2 regions of the Streptomyces sp. NPDC107546 genome follow, and region 1 is predicted to be linked to the other one. Evidence: predicted binding sites of a transcription regulator. Region 1 holds the regulator's gene; the other holds the start of a gene.
The links. The regulator HrcA, encoded in region 1, represses chaperone genes, less so after heat shock. The targets are predictions, from matches to a motif close to TTNGCACTCNGNNNNNCNGAGTGCNAA.

Region 1 (6,584 bases):
CACTTGCCCTGAACCGGCCAGCAGGTGGGGTCGCCCTGGCACCAGATGGTCCTGGTGACGGTGACCGTGACCGTGGGCCCGGGCTGCCCGGGGCCGGTCGGGCGGCCGGCGGGCGGGCTGGGCGTGCCGCCCTGGCAGTTGCCGAGGCCGCTGACGTGGAACACCTCCCTGCCGCCCACGGTGGCCCTGAGGTCCCCGCGGACACACCTGCCGTCGACGGCGCGGGTGACCCGGCCCTTGACGGTGATGTCCTTGCCGTCGTCCGTCTGCCCCTTGCAGTCGACGGTGACGACTGCGGTCTCGCTCGCCGAGGGCGCCGAGCCGGGCGTGCCCGACGTACCGGTCCCGCCGCTGCCGTAGTCGCCCGAGCAGCTCAGCCAGCGCACCTTCACATGCTGCCGCTCCAGCTCCTTGGTGGCGGTCTGGTCCGTGGTGTACGCCACCGACGCGGAGCTGAGATCACCGGGCTGACAGGCCACGGCTCCGCCCACGGTCACCATCGCGAGGCCGGTGACCGCGGCGAGCCGCCGTGACCCGGGCCGTCGCCCAATGCGCCGCAATGCCCCCATGAAGGGCAGCGTGCCACTCCCGCGGCGGCGACGGTAGAGCGCATACGGTCACGTGAGCGCCCCGCCGTCAGCCTCCCCGCGCCGTCAACCGCGCAGCAGCAGCCACTGCTGAAGCTCCACCAGATTGCCCTCCGGGTCCTTGAGGTGGGCGACGCGCATACGGTCCGTCATCGGGGCCGGGCCGTGCAGCAGGGTCGCGCCGCGGGAGGTGATCTCGGCGCAGTACGCGTCCAGGTCGTCCACGCGCAGTACCACCAGCGAGCGGTGGCCCGTGGCCTCGTCGCCCAGTTCGCCGAGGACCTGGGCCATCAGCACCCGGTCCTGCAGCGCGATGCCCGCGGATCCGGTGGCCGGGCTGAACTTCTCGTACGGCCCGTCGGCCGCGCCCGACTGCGGCTTGAGACCGAGGACGTCGGCGTAGAAGCGGTAGCAGGCCGGGAAGTCCGTGACCAGCAGCCGCACTTGGGCGAGTTCCATGGCGTTCCCTTGGTGGCTCGATGGATTCGTTGAAGATCCGTGCGTCAGGACCAGCGGCCCGTGCGGCCGAGCAGCAGCGCGGCCGCCGCGGTGCCGGCGGTCGATGTACGAAGGACGCTACGCCCGAGGACGTACGCCTTCGCACCGGCTTCCCGGAACATTGCCAACTCCTCGGAGGAGATGCCTCCTTCGGGCCCGACGACCAGCACGATCTCACCCTTGGTGGGCAGTTGGGCGGTGGCGAGCGGCTCGCTGCCGTACTCGAAGTCCGAGTGGAGCACGGCGGCGAAGTCGGCCTTGGCGAGAAGTGCGGCAACCTGCTTGGTGGTCGCCGCGTCCGCGACCTCCGGGAAGCGCACCCGGCGCGACTGCTTGCCCGCCTCGCGGGCGGTGGCCCGCCACTTGCCGAGCGCCTTCAGCCCGCGGTCGCCCTTCCACTGGGTGATGCACCGGGAGGCCTGCCAGGGGACGATCGCATCGACGCCGACCTCGGTCATGGTCTCCACGGCCAGCTCACCGCGGTCGCCCTTGGGGAGGGCCTGGACGACGGTGATACGGGGAGACTCCACGGGCTCCTCGTTCACCCCGTGCATGTGCACGACCAACCGGTCCTTGCCCTCGGTGTCGACGACCTCGCACTCCGTCCACCGCCCGGCGCCGTCGGTCAGCACGACGGTCTCCCCCGGGCGCAGCCGCTTCACGGACACCGCATGGCGTCCCTCGGGGCCGTCGAGGACGTACCGGCCTGCGGGACCGGCGCGGAAGTCCTCCACCACGAACACCGGCGCCGTCATCGCCCGGCACCTCCCGCCGACAACGCTGTCGCCGCCTCCTGAACCTCCGCGACCAGCACCTCCACCAGCCGTCCGGCGGGCAGGTCCCGCGCCAGGCGGTGGCCCTGGCCCGCCCACAGCGCCATGCCCTGCGCGTCACCGGCCTTGGCGGCCGCCTTGCGCAGGGGGGAGGTGAGGTGGTGGACCTCGGGGTACGCGGCGGGCGCGTAGGGGCCGTGTTCGCGCATGAACCGGTTGACCAGACCGCGGGCCGGGCGTCCGGAGAACGCCCGGGTCAGCTCGGTCCGGACGAAGTGGGGGTCGGTCAGCGCCTGCTTGTGCGCGGGGTGCGCACCGGACTCGGGCGTGGCGAGGAACGCGGTGCCGAGCTGGGCGGCGCTCGCGCCCGCGGCGAGGACGGCGGCGATCTGGCTGCCGCGCATGATGCCTCCGGCGGCGACGACCGGAATGCTCACGGTCTCGCGGACCTGGGCGAGGAGCGGGAGCAGCCCGATGCCGGCGCCGTCGTTCTCGTGACTGTCCCGGTGGGTGCCCTGGTGGCCGCCGGCCTCGACGCCCTGCGCGATCACCGCGTCGGCGCCGGCCTCCTGCACGGCCAGGGCCTCGTCGGCGGTGGTCGCGGTGACCAGGGTGAGGGTGCCCAGGCGACGCAGGGAGTCCAGGACCTCCGGGGCCGGGACCCCGAAGTGGAAGGAGACCACCGGGACCGGGTCGTCCAGGAGGACGGCGAGTTTGGCGTCGTAGCCGTCGTCACGGCCGCTGTCGCGGTCGCCGAGCTCGGTCTCGTACCAGGTGGCCTCGCCGGCGAGCTGATTGGCATAGACCTCGACGGCGGCCGGGTCCGCGTACTCAGGCTGCGGCATGAAGACGTTCACGCCGAAGGGGCGGTGGGTCAGCCCGCGGAGCTGCTTGATCTCCTGGTACATCCCGTCGGCGGTCTTGTACCCGGCCGCGAGGAACCCCAGGCCACCGGCCTCGGACACGGCGGCGGCGAGCTGCGGCACGGAGGCGCCGCCGGCCATGGGGGCCTGCACGATCGGGTGCGGGAAGAGATCGGTCAGGGAGGACATGACGGCATGTTGTCACGTCTTTCGAACGAGTCCGAATCCACCGGTACCGTGGCATACGCCGGAGGAAAGAGAACGTATGAAGCCGGCCTGGAGCGGCGAAAATCAGCCCGTCCGGGGTTCCGCCTGCTCCACGAGGGTTGGGGAGATTGAGGACGAGGCCGTTCAGGTCGAAGCGGGGTCCGGGGGCGCAGCCCCCGGGAACGGCCACCCGGCGCCGGATGCCCCTCCAGCGCCGGGTGCCAACACGTCAGCGCCCGTTGAACGCGTCCTTCAACCGCGAGAACAGCCCCTGCTGCCCGGGCTGGAACTGACCCTGCGGCCGCTCCTCGCCGCGCAGCTTCGCCAGCTCGCGCAGGAGTCGCTCCTGCTCCGGATCCATCTTGGTGGGCGTCTGGACCTCGACGTGGACGATCAGGTCGCCCCGGCCACCGCCGCGCAGGTGCGTGACACCGCGGTTGTGCAGCGGGATCGACTGCCCGGACTGCGTACCGGGACGGATGTCGACCTCCTCCAGGCCGTCCAGCGTCTCCAGCGGCACCTTGGTGCCGAGGGCCGCCGCCGTCATCGGGATGGTGACCGTGCAGTGCAGGTCGTCGCCGCGGCGCTGGAAGGTCGTGTGCGGCAGCTCGTGGATCTCGACGTACAGGTCGCCGGCCGGACCGCCGCCGGGGCCGACCTCGCCCTCGCCCGCGAGCTGGATCCGGGTGCCGTTGTCGACACCGGCCGGGATCTTCACGGTGAGCGTCCGGCGCGAGCGCACGCGCCCGTCACCGGCACACTCCGGGCACGGGTTCGGGACGATCGTGCCGAAGCCCTGGCACTGCGGGCACGGCCGGGAGGTCATGACCTGGCCCAGGAAGGACCGGGTGACCTGCGAGACCTCACCGCGACCACGGCACATGTCACAGGTCTGCGCGGACGTACCGGGCGCGGCGCCCTCGCCGTTGCAGGTGTTGCAGACGACGGCCGTGTCGACCTGGATGTCCTTCGTCGTGCCGAAGGCCGCCTCGTCCAGCTCGACCTCGAGCCGGATCATCGCGTCCTGGCCCCGGCGGGTGCGCGAGCGCGGACCACGCTGCGACGCCGTGCCGAAGAACGCGTCCATGATGTCGGAGAAGTTCCCGAAGCCGCCCGCGCCGAAGCCACCCGCGCCGGCGCCGCCCGACTGGGACAGCGGGTCGCCGCCGAGGTCGTAGACCTGCTTCTTCTGCGGGTCCGAGAGCACCTCGTACGCGGCGTTGATCTCCTTGAACCGCTCCTGCGTCTTCGGATCGGGGTTGACGTCCGGGTGCAGCTCGCGGGCGAGCCGGCGGAACGCCTTCTTGATCTCTTCCTGCGACGCGTCGCGGCGCACGCCGAGTACGGCGTAGTAGTCCGTGGCCACTTACGACTCCGCCAGGATCTGTCCGACGTACCGTGCCACCGCTCGTACCGCTCCCATCGTTCCCGGGTAATCCATGCGGGTCGGTCCGACCACGCCGAGTTTCGCTACTGCCTCGCCGCCCGAACCGTAGCCCACGGAGACGATGGACGTGGAGTTGAGTCCTTCGTGCGCGTTCTCATGGCCGATACGTACCCGCATGGCCGGATCCTTCGCCTCACCCAGCAGTTTGAGGAGCACGACCTGCTCCTCCAGTGCCTCCAGGACGGGCCGGATGGTGAGAGGGAAGTCATGCGCGAAGCGGGTCAGGTTCGCAGTGCCGCCGATCATCAGCCGCTCCTCGGTCTCCTCCACGAGCGTCTCGAGGAGGGTGGAGAGCACCGTCGAGACCGTGCCGCGGTCCTCCGGCTCCTCGAACGCCTCGGGCAGATCCTGCACGAGCTGCGGGACGTCCGCGAAGCGGCGGCCGGCGACCCGGCTGTTGAGCCGCGCGCGCAGGTCCGCGAGCGACGTCTCGCCGAACGGCGCCGGGCAGTCGATCATGCGCTGCTCGACCCGGCCGGTGTCCGTGATCAGCACGAGCATCACACGCGCGGGTGCCATCGACAGCAACTCCACGTGGCGCACGGTCGAGCGTGTCAGCGACGGGTACTGCACCACGGCGACCTGCCGGGTGAGCTGTGCGAGCAGCCGCACCGTGCGCGCCACCACGTCGTCGAGGTCGACGGCGCCCTCCAGGAAGTTCTGGATGGCGCGGCGCTCGGGCGGGCTCATCGGCTTGACGGCCGCGAGCTTGTCGACGAAGAGGCGGTAGCCCTTGTCCGTGGGAATGCGTCCGGCGCTGGTGTGCGGCTGGGCGATGTACCCCTCCTCCTCCAGCGCGGCCATGTCGTTGCGGACGGTGGCCGGGGAGACGCCGAGGTTGTGCCGCTCGGTGAGGGCCTTGGAACCCACCGGCTCTTCGGTGCCCACGTAGTCCTGGACGATGGCGCGCAGCACCTCGAGCCTGCGTTCACTGAGCATCGCGCACACCTCCAGCGGTCATGTCCCCTTGACGCTTTCCCCTGGCACTCTGCGCTTGTGAGTGCCAGCATTCCCCGGCCCAGTGTACGGCTGTCGGGTACACACCCGGCAAGGGCGGGCGCCGGTGCCGTGCCGAGGTGTACCGACCTGTACCGGCCTGTCCTGCCGGGTCGGGCGGCTGCGGATAGCGTCGCCGTATGACGGTGCTGTGGGAAGGGTCCGGGTGGGAGGCGCTCAGTGCGCGCGTGGGGCGGGCCAGGCTTCCGGTCTGGGACTGCACGGCCGGGCTGGTGGTGGGCGACGACGCGGCGCTGCTGGTGGACGCCGGGTCGAGCCTGGCCGAGGGCGAGCGGTTGCGCGACGCGGCGGAGCGGCTGCTCGCGCCGCTCGGCGGAGACCGGCGTGTGACGCATCTCGCGCTCACCCATCCGCACTTCGACCATGTCTTCGGGGCGACGGCGTTCGCGGGCGCGCAGGTGTTCGGGGCGGTGGGCGTCGACGGGGTGCTCGCATACGGGCGGGGGGAACTGGTCACGGACGCGGTGCGCAACGGCCTGGATCCGGCGGAGGCGGCCGAGGCGGCTGACGCACTGGTCCGCCCGCACCACCAGGTCTCCGGCGAGTGGACGCTGGACCTGGGCGGGGTGCAGGTGCTGCTGGCGAACGTGGGGCCGGGCCACACGGCCCACGACCTGGTGGTGTTCGTCCCCGGGGAACCCGGGGAGTCGGAAGTGGTGTTCTGCGGGGACCTGGTGGAGGAGTCCGGCGAACCGCAGGCGGGCCCGGACGCGATCCCCTCGCACTGGCCGGCGGCGCTGGACCGGCTGCTGGAGCTGGGCGGGAAGGACGCGGTGTACGTGCCGGGGCACGGGGCGGTGGTGGATGCGGGGTTCGTACGGGCCCAGCGGGACGAACTGGCGGCCCGATTCGGCGTGTCGTAGCGATTCCCGGCGTGTCGTGGGACCTCCCGGTCGCCTTCTCCTATCGTCATCCGAATGCGCCAGTACTCTCCGGACCTGACCCCGCCGTGGAAGAAGCCCAAGCCCGTCCCGGAGGTCCCGGCGGAACCCGGCCTGGTGGTGGAGGAGCCGCGCACGGGGTTCTGCGGGGCGGTGATCCGCTGCGAGGCCGGCACGGTGACGCTGGAGGACCGCTTCGGCAAGCACCGGGTGTTCCCGCTGGAGCCGGGGGGCTTCCTGCTGGAGGGCCGGACGGTGACCCTGGTCCGTCCCAAGCCCTCGGTGCAGCGCCCCACGCGCACGGCGTCGGG
Region 2 (6,584 bases), on a different contig from region 1:
GCGCCCGCGGTGACGAGGCCGGACGGTCCGACGGCGGGGGCGCCCGCGACGGGGGGCTCACCCTGCTTGCGGACCATGCCGATGTGCCACAGCTGCGGGACGATCGTGCCGCCGGCGGCGTGCACGTCCTCGGCGACCTCGGCCCAGCCCGCGAGCTGCTCCTCGCCGTGGAAGCGCGGGACGCGGTCGCTCTGGCCGGCCGACTCGTGGCCGACGTAGGTCCCCTCGGTGACGATCAGCCCGACACCGGCGGCGGCACGGCGCGCGTAGTAGGCGCGCACGTCCTCGCCGGGAATGCCGCCGGGGGAGAACATCCGGGTCATCGGCGCCATCACGATCCGGTTCGGGACGGTGAGGCCACCCAGCGCGATCGGGCGGGAGAGGATCTGGGCCGCGCGGGAGGCGGGAGTGGTGACGGTCACGTGAGGGGCTCCTCGGGGATCGCTGTGTTTAACCGACTGGTATGTGCGCGCGCATTGTTGCAGCTTCTGAAGCAACCGCCTATGCGCTGCCCCACATTCCCGGCTGCACCACATTCCCGGCCGGGCTGGTGGCCCGCGCGATCCCGGACACGCCCGAGGGCGGCACCCCCTGCCACAGACAGGGAGTGCCGCCCTCGTACGGAAGGACTGGTACCGATCCTCGGAAGGATCAGAAGTCCATGTCACCGCCCGGCATGCCGCCACCGGCAGGCGCGGCGGCCTTCTCCGGCTTGTCGGCGATGACGGCCTCGGTGGTGAGGAACAGCGCGGCGATGGAGGCGGCGTTCTGCAGCGCGGAACGGGTCACCTTCGCCGGGTCGATGATGCCCTCGGCGATCATGTCCACGTACTCACCGGTCGCGGCGTTCAGACCGTGGCCCGGGGTGAGGTTGCGGACCTTCTCCACCACGACGCCGCCCTCGAGGCCGGCGTTGACGGCGATCTGGGTCAGCGGGGCGGTCAGGGCCTTGCGGACGATCTCGGCGCCGACGGCCTCGTCGCCCTCGAGGTCCAGCTTCTCGAAGGAGTTCTGCGCCGCCTGGACCAGGGCCACGCCACCACCGGCGACGATGCCCTCCTCGACGGCCGCCTTCGCGTTGCGGACGGCGTCCTCGATGCGGTGCTTGCGCTCCTTGAGCTCCACCTCGGTGGCGGCACCGGCCTTGATGACGGCCACGCCGCCGGCCAGCTTCGCCAGGCGCTCCTGCAGCTTCTCGCGGTCGTAGTCGGAGTCGCTGTTCTCGATCTCGGCGCGGATCTGGTTGACGCGGCCCGAGACCTGGTCGGCGGAGCCGGCGCCGTCGACGATGGTGGTCTCGTCCTTGGTGATGACGACCTTGCGGGCGCGGCCCAGGAGGTCCAGGGTCGCGTTCTCCAGCTTGAGGCCGACCTCCTCGGAGATGACCTCGCCGCCCGTGAGGATGGCGATGTCGCCGAGCATGGCCTTGCGGCGGTCGCCGAAGCCCGGGGCCTTGACGGCGACGGACTTGAAGGTGCCGCGGATCTTGTTGACGACCAGGGTCGACAGGGCCTCGCCCTCGACGTCCTCGGCGATGATCAGCAGCGGCTTGCCGGACTGCATGACCTTCTCGAGGAGCGGGAGCAGGTCCTTGACCGAGGAGATCTTGGAGTTGGCGATCAGGATGTACGGGTCGTCGAGGACGGCCTCCATACGCTCCATGTCGGTGGCGAAGTACGCCGAGATGTAGCCCTTGTCGAAGCGCATGCCCTCGGTGAGCTCCAGCTCGAGACCGAAGGTCTGCGACTCCTCGACGGTGATGACGCCTTCCTTGCCGACCTTGTCCATGGCCTCGGCGATCAGCTCGCCGATCTGGGTGTCGGCGGCGGAGATGGAGGCCGTGGAGGCGATCTGCTCCTTGGTCTCGACGTCCTTGGCCTGCTCGAGCAGGGCGGCGGAGACGGCCTCGACGGCCTTCTCGATACCGCGCTTCAGGCCCATCGGGTTGGCACCGGCGGCCACGTTGCGCAGGCCCTCGCGGACCAGCGCCTGGGCGAGCACGGTCGCGGTGGTCGTACCGTCACCGGCGACGTCGTCCGTCTTCTTGGCGACTTCCTTGACCAGCTCGGCGCCGATCTTCTCGTACGGGTCCTCGAGCTCGATCTCCTTGGCGATGGAGACACCGTCGTTGGTGATCGTGGGGGCGCCCCACTTCTTCTCGAGGACGACGTTGCGGCCCTTGGGGCCGAGGGTCACCTTGACGGCGTCCGCGAGCTGGTTCATGCCGCGCTCGAGGCCGCGCCGTGCCTCCTCGTCGAACGCGATGATCTTGGCCATGTGAAGTGGTCCCTCCAGGACTGGGGGTGATTACTTCGGACCGCGCCCGCGCCCGCGACGGACGGCCCCGGCCGGAGGTTCCTTGCCCCACCCGGCCCGCGGCCTCACCGACCCGGTCCTTCTGTTGTCACTCTCACCTTCAGAGTGCTAACGCCAATGATTAGCACTCGCCCCTGCCGAGTGCAAGCGGCTCCGAGGGGAGGAGGAGGTGAACGCTACGGTGCGCCCCCTGTCGGCACCCGCCCCGGACCAGTGTCCGAGCAGGGTGCGAACAGACCGAGGGGCCCGTACCCCGGACGGGATACGAGCCCCTCGACACGTCGAACGGTTCAGTCGTCGGCGCGTTGTATCAGGCGGTCACGCGGACCATGTCCGCCTGCGGGCCCTTCTGACCCTGTGAGATCTCGAACTCGACCCGCTGGCCCTCTTCAAGGGTGCGGTAGCCGTCCATCTGGATCGCGCTGTAGTGGACGAAGACGTCCGCACCACCGTCGACCGCGATGAAGCCGTACCCCTTCTCCGCGTTGAACCACTTGACGGTGCCCTGAGCCATGCCTAACTCCCCTATTACTGGCCCTTGCACAGATCCACACTTCGCGGATCCGGGTCAGACCTCACCCCCCAACGGTTGGGGGCGTGCGCCGGAACGCGTCGACCGCGGCTGAATGTATCTGTCCAACTGCCGTCTGCAACAGGTCAATCGGACGAGAATTCGGGGCCCGACCGGTCGGGAATGTACGGAGAACTCGCCCGAATTCAGGGCAAGTCGGGCCGGGCGAAGGGAATGAATGGCGCAAAAGCCCTGCACACTTTGGCTGCTTCTTGTCGAGCGCGCGGCAGGTGATCGCGGGTCCGGAAGGGGAGTCCGGGAGCGCGTTCCCCAACTCTACCGCGCTCAACCATGCAGAATTGCCCCCTCCGTTTCTCTCACGGAGAGGGCAATTCGATGAACTCTCGGTTACCTGCGTTACCGAGGGTAAGGATCGCGCGTCCGAACGACCGTCAGCCGCCCGCGACCGCGGGGATGATGGAGACGCCCGCGCCGTCCGGGGTGGCGGTCTGAAGGCCCTGCTCGAAGCGGACGTCGTCGTCGTTCACGTAGACGTTGACGAAGCGGCGCAGCTTGCCCTGGTCGTCCAGGACGCGGGCGGCGATGCCGGTGTGGTTCTTCTCCAGGTCGGCGATGACCTCGGCGAGGGTCGCGCCCTCGGCGGTGACCTCGGCCCGGCCGCCCGTGTAGGTGCGCAGGATGGTGGGGATGCGGACGTTGACGCTCATCGGGGGATGACCTCCGGTCGGGGTACGGCTGCTGGGTTGTGGCGGGAGGAGATCAGACGAGACCGGCCTCGCGGAAGGACTCGAGGGTAGGACGGATCGTCGCGGTCAGCCCCGTGTCGGCCACCGCGTCCAGCGTCTTCAGACCGTCCCCGGTGTTGAGGACGACCGTCGTCTTCGCCGGGTCGAGGACGCCGTTCTCGATCAGCTTGCGCGTGACACCGACGGTCACGCCGCCCGCCGTCTCGGCGAAGATGCCCTCGGTGCGCGCCAGCAGCTTGATGGCGTCCACGATCTGCTCGTCCGTCACGTCCTCCACGGCGCCGCCCGTGCGGCGGGCGATGTCCAGGACGTACGGGCCGTCGGCCGGGTTGCCGATCGCCAGCGACTTGGCGATGGTGTTCGGCTTCTGCGGCCGCACCACGTCGTGGCCCGCCTTGTACGCGACCGACACCGGCGAGCAGCCCTCGGCCTGCGCACCGAAGATCTTGTACGGCTTGTCCTCGACGAGCCCGAGCTTGATCAGCTCCTGCAGACCCTTGTCGATCTTCGTCAGCTGCGAGCCGGAGGCGATCGGCACCACGATCTGCTCCGGCAGCTCCCAGCCGAGCTGCTCCGCGATCTCGTACGCCAGGGTCTTGGAGCCCTCCGCGTAGTACGGCCGCAGGTTGACGTTGACGAAGCCCCAGCCCTCGCCCGCCGGGTCGCCGATCAGCTCCGAGCAGAAGCGGTTCACGTCGTCGTAGTTGCCCTCGATGCCGACGAGCTCGCCGCCGTAGATCGCGGCCATGACGACCTTGCCCTGCTCCAGGTCGTGCGGGATGAACACGCAGGAGCGGAAGCCGGCACGGGCCGCCGCGGCGCCGACCGCGCCCGCGAGGTTGCCGGTGGAGGAGCAGGACAGGGTGGTGAAGCCGAAGACGCGCGCCGCCTCCAGCGCCTGGGCGACCACGCGGTCCTTGAAGGAGTGCGTCGGGTTACCGGAGTCGTCCTTCACATACAAACCGCCGGTCACGCCGAGTTCCCGAGCGAGGTTGTCGGCCTTGACGAGCTTGGTCCAGCCCGGGTTGAGGTTCGGCTTGTCGGCGACGTCCGCCGGGACCGGCAGCAGCGGCGCATAGCGCCAGATGTTCGCGGGGCCCGCCTCGATGCGCTTCCGCAGTTCCTCGGTGTCGTAGCCGGAGAAGTCGTAGGCGACCTCGAGCGGGCCGAAACACTCCTCGCAGGCGAAGACCGGGCCGAGCGGCACCCGGTGGCCGCACTCGCGGCAGGACAGAGCCGCGGCGGGGCCGAGGTTCACGGAGTCGGTGGTGCTTGCAACTGTCTGCACAGCCATGTCAGGCGAGGCCCTTTCTCCTCATCTTCCTCACGACGCATCTCGCCGTGAGACGGAATTGGCACCTTCCCTAGCCGGGAGCCCCGCCTGCGAAGACGAGAGCCGACTGGAGGGTTGCCGGGGCTTCACCGGGCCGTGTCCCTCTGCCCCTCTGGATGAGCTGTATGTGGTTGTGTCGCCGGCGACGGGCCGGGGTGACCCCGACATGCGATGGTCACCGGCGTTGTTCAAGACTGTAACCGACGGCCGGGAGAGTTGAGATAGTCGTCCGAACCGCGAGATGGATCACAAGAGAGACCATTCGACCGTCCCCGACTCACCCCCCACCCGTACGAACGTGAGGAGCCGCAGACTGTGCTGGAAGAAGTCGAGCGCTGGCTGAGCACCCGCTCCTGGTCCGTCACCGACCGCCCGCTCCACCAGATCATGGCCGCGAAGCGAGCCTCGGGCTCCTCGGTCAGCGTCGTGCTGCCCGCGCTCAACGAGGAGGAGACGGTCGGCGAGATCGTCTCCGCCATCCGCCACGACCTCGTGCGGCAGGTCCCGCTGGTCGACGAGATCGTCGTCGTCGACTCCGGCTCCACCGACCGCACGTCCCAGGTCGCCGCCGCGGCCGGCGCGAGGGTGGTGCACCGCGACACGATCCTGCCACGCATACCGGCCGTGCCCGGCAAGGGCGAGGTGCTCTGGCGCTCCCTGCTCGTCACCGGCGGCGACATCGTCTGCTTCGTCGACGCGGACCTGAAGGAGTTCTCGTCGGACTTCGTGACCGGGATCGTGGGCCCGCTGCTCACCGACCCGGACGTGGACCTGGTGAAGGCGATGTACGACCGGCCGCTGGGCGGCGCAGCGGGCCAGGGCGGCCGCGTCACGGAACTGGTGGCGCGCCCGCTGCTCAACATGCACTGGCCGCAGCTCGCCGGGTTCGTCCAGCCGCTCGGCGGCGAGTACGCGGCCCGCCGATCCCTGCTGGAACGGCTTCCCTTCCCGGTCGGGTACGGCGTCGAGCTCGGCATGCTGGTGGACGCGCTGCACCTGGTGGGCCTGGACGCGCTGGCCCAGGTCGACGTCGGGGTGCGCAAGCACCGCCACCAGGACGGGCAGGCGCTCGGCCGCATGGCCGCCGCGATCTACCGCACGGCCCAGCTCCGCCTGGCCCGCGGCCATCTGGTCCGCCCGGCCCTCACGCAGTTCGAACGGGGGGCGGACGGCTTCGAGCCCCGGACGTACCGGGTGGACACGGAGGAGAGGCCGCCGATGGCGGAGATCGCGGAGTACATGGAACGAAAGGTGGCCTGAACCGTACGCAGCCGGACGTCCGAACGTCCGGACGTGACGGACACGGTTCCGCATACGGCCGAACCGTACGTTTGAGCGTTTTCGGCGCGGGCTAGGTTTCGTGGCATGGCTTCCACGCAGCATGCGCACGGCGCCCGCATCCTCGTCGCCTCCAACCGCGGCCCCGTCTCGTACGCGCTGGACGACTCCGGGCAGCTCACCGCCAAACGGGGCGGAGGCGGTCTGGTGTCCGGTCTGTCGGCGATCGGCCCGGACGCGGACGCGGTCTGGGTGTGCGCGGCCCTGAACGACGGCGACCGCGAGGCCGTACGCCGCACGGGTGGCGCGCTGGATCCGGCCCACACCGGTGGCCGGCGGGTCCGGATGCTCGACATCGACGCGACGGTGTTCTCCGAGG

Region 2: groL (chaperonin GroEL) is a predicted target of HrcA. The motif match lies at 2,438-2,464, and genes of this name have one in related genera.

The regions. Positions count from the first base shown of each region.
Region 1 covers NZ_JBVKBA010000013.1:149,898-156,481, reverse strand. Annotated here, with positions in the region: gene ACZ7L1_RS20875 (hypothetical protein) at 1-569, opposite strand, end outside; gene ACZ7L1_RS20870 (VOC family protein) at 654-1,046, opposite strand; gene ACZ7L1_RS20865 (16S rRNA (uracil(1498)-N(3))-methyltransferase) at 1,091-1,840, opposite strand; gene ACZ7L1_RS20860 (nitronate monooxygenase) at 1,837-2,910, opposite strand; gene dnaJ (molecular chaperone DnaJ) at 3,158-4,294, opposite strand; gene hrcA (heat-inducible transcriptional repressor HrcA) at 4,295-5,314, opposite strand; gene ACZ7L1_RS20845 (MBL fold metallo-hydrolase) at 5,512-6,255, shown strand; gene ACZ7L1_RS20840 (DUF3097 domain-containing protein) at 6,310-6,584, shown strand, end outside.
Region 2 covers NZ_JBVKBA010000018.1:125,277-131,860, reverse strand. Annotated here, with positions in the region: gene ACZ7L1_RS25385 (NADH:flavin oxidoreductase) at 1-422, opposite strand, end outside; gene groL (chaperonin GroEL) at 652-2,277, opposite strand; gene ACZ7L1_RS25375 (cold-shock protein) at 2,627-2,830, opposite strand; gene ACZ7L1_RS25370 (MoaD/ThiS family protein) at 3,280-3,555, opposite strand; gene thrC (threonine synthase) at 3,608-4,888, opposite strand; SAM riboswitch class I at 4,907-5,050, opposite strand; gene ACZ7L1_RS25360 (glucosyl-3-phosphoglycerate synthase) at 5,243-6,187, shown strand; gene ACZ7L1_RS25355 (alpha,alpha-trehalose-phosphate synthase (UDP-forming)) at 6,293-6,584, shown strand, end outside.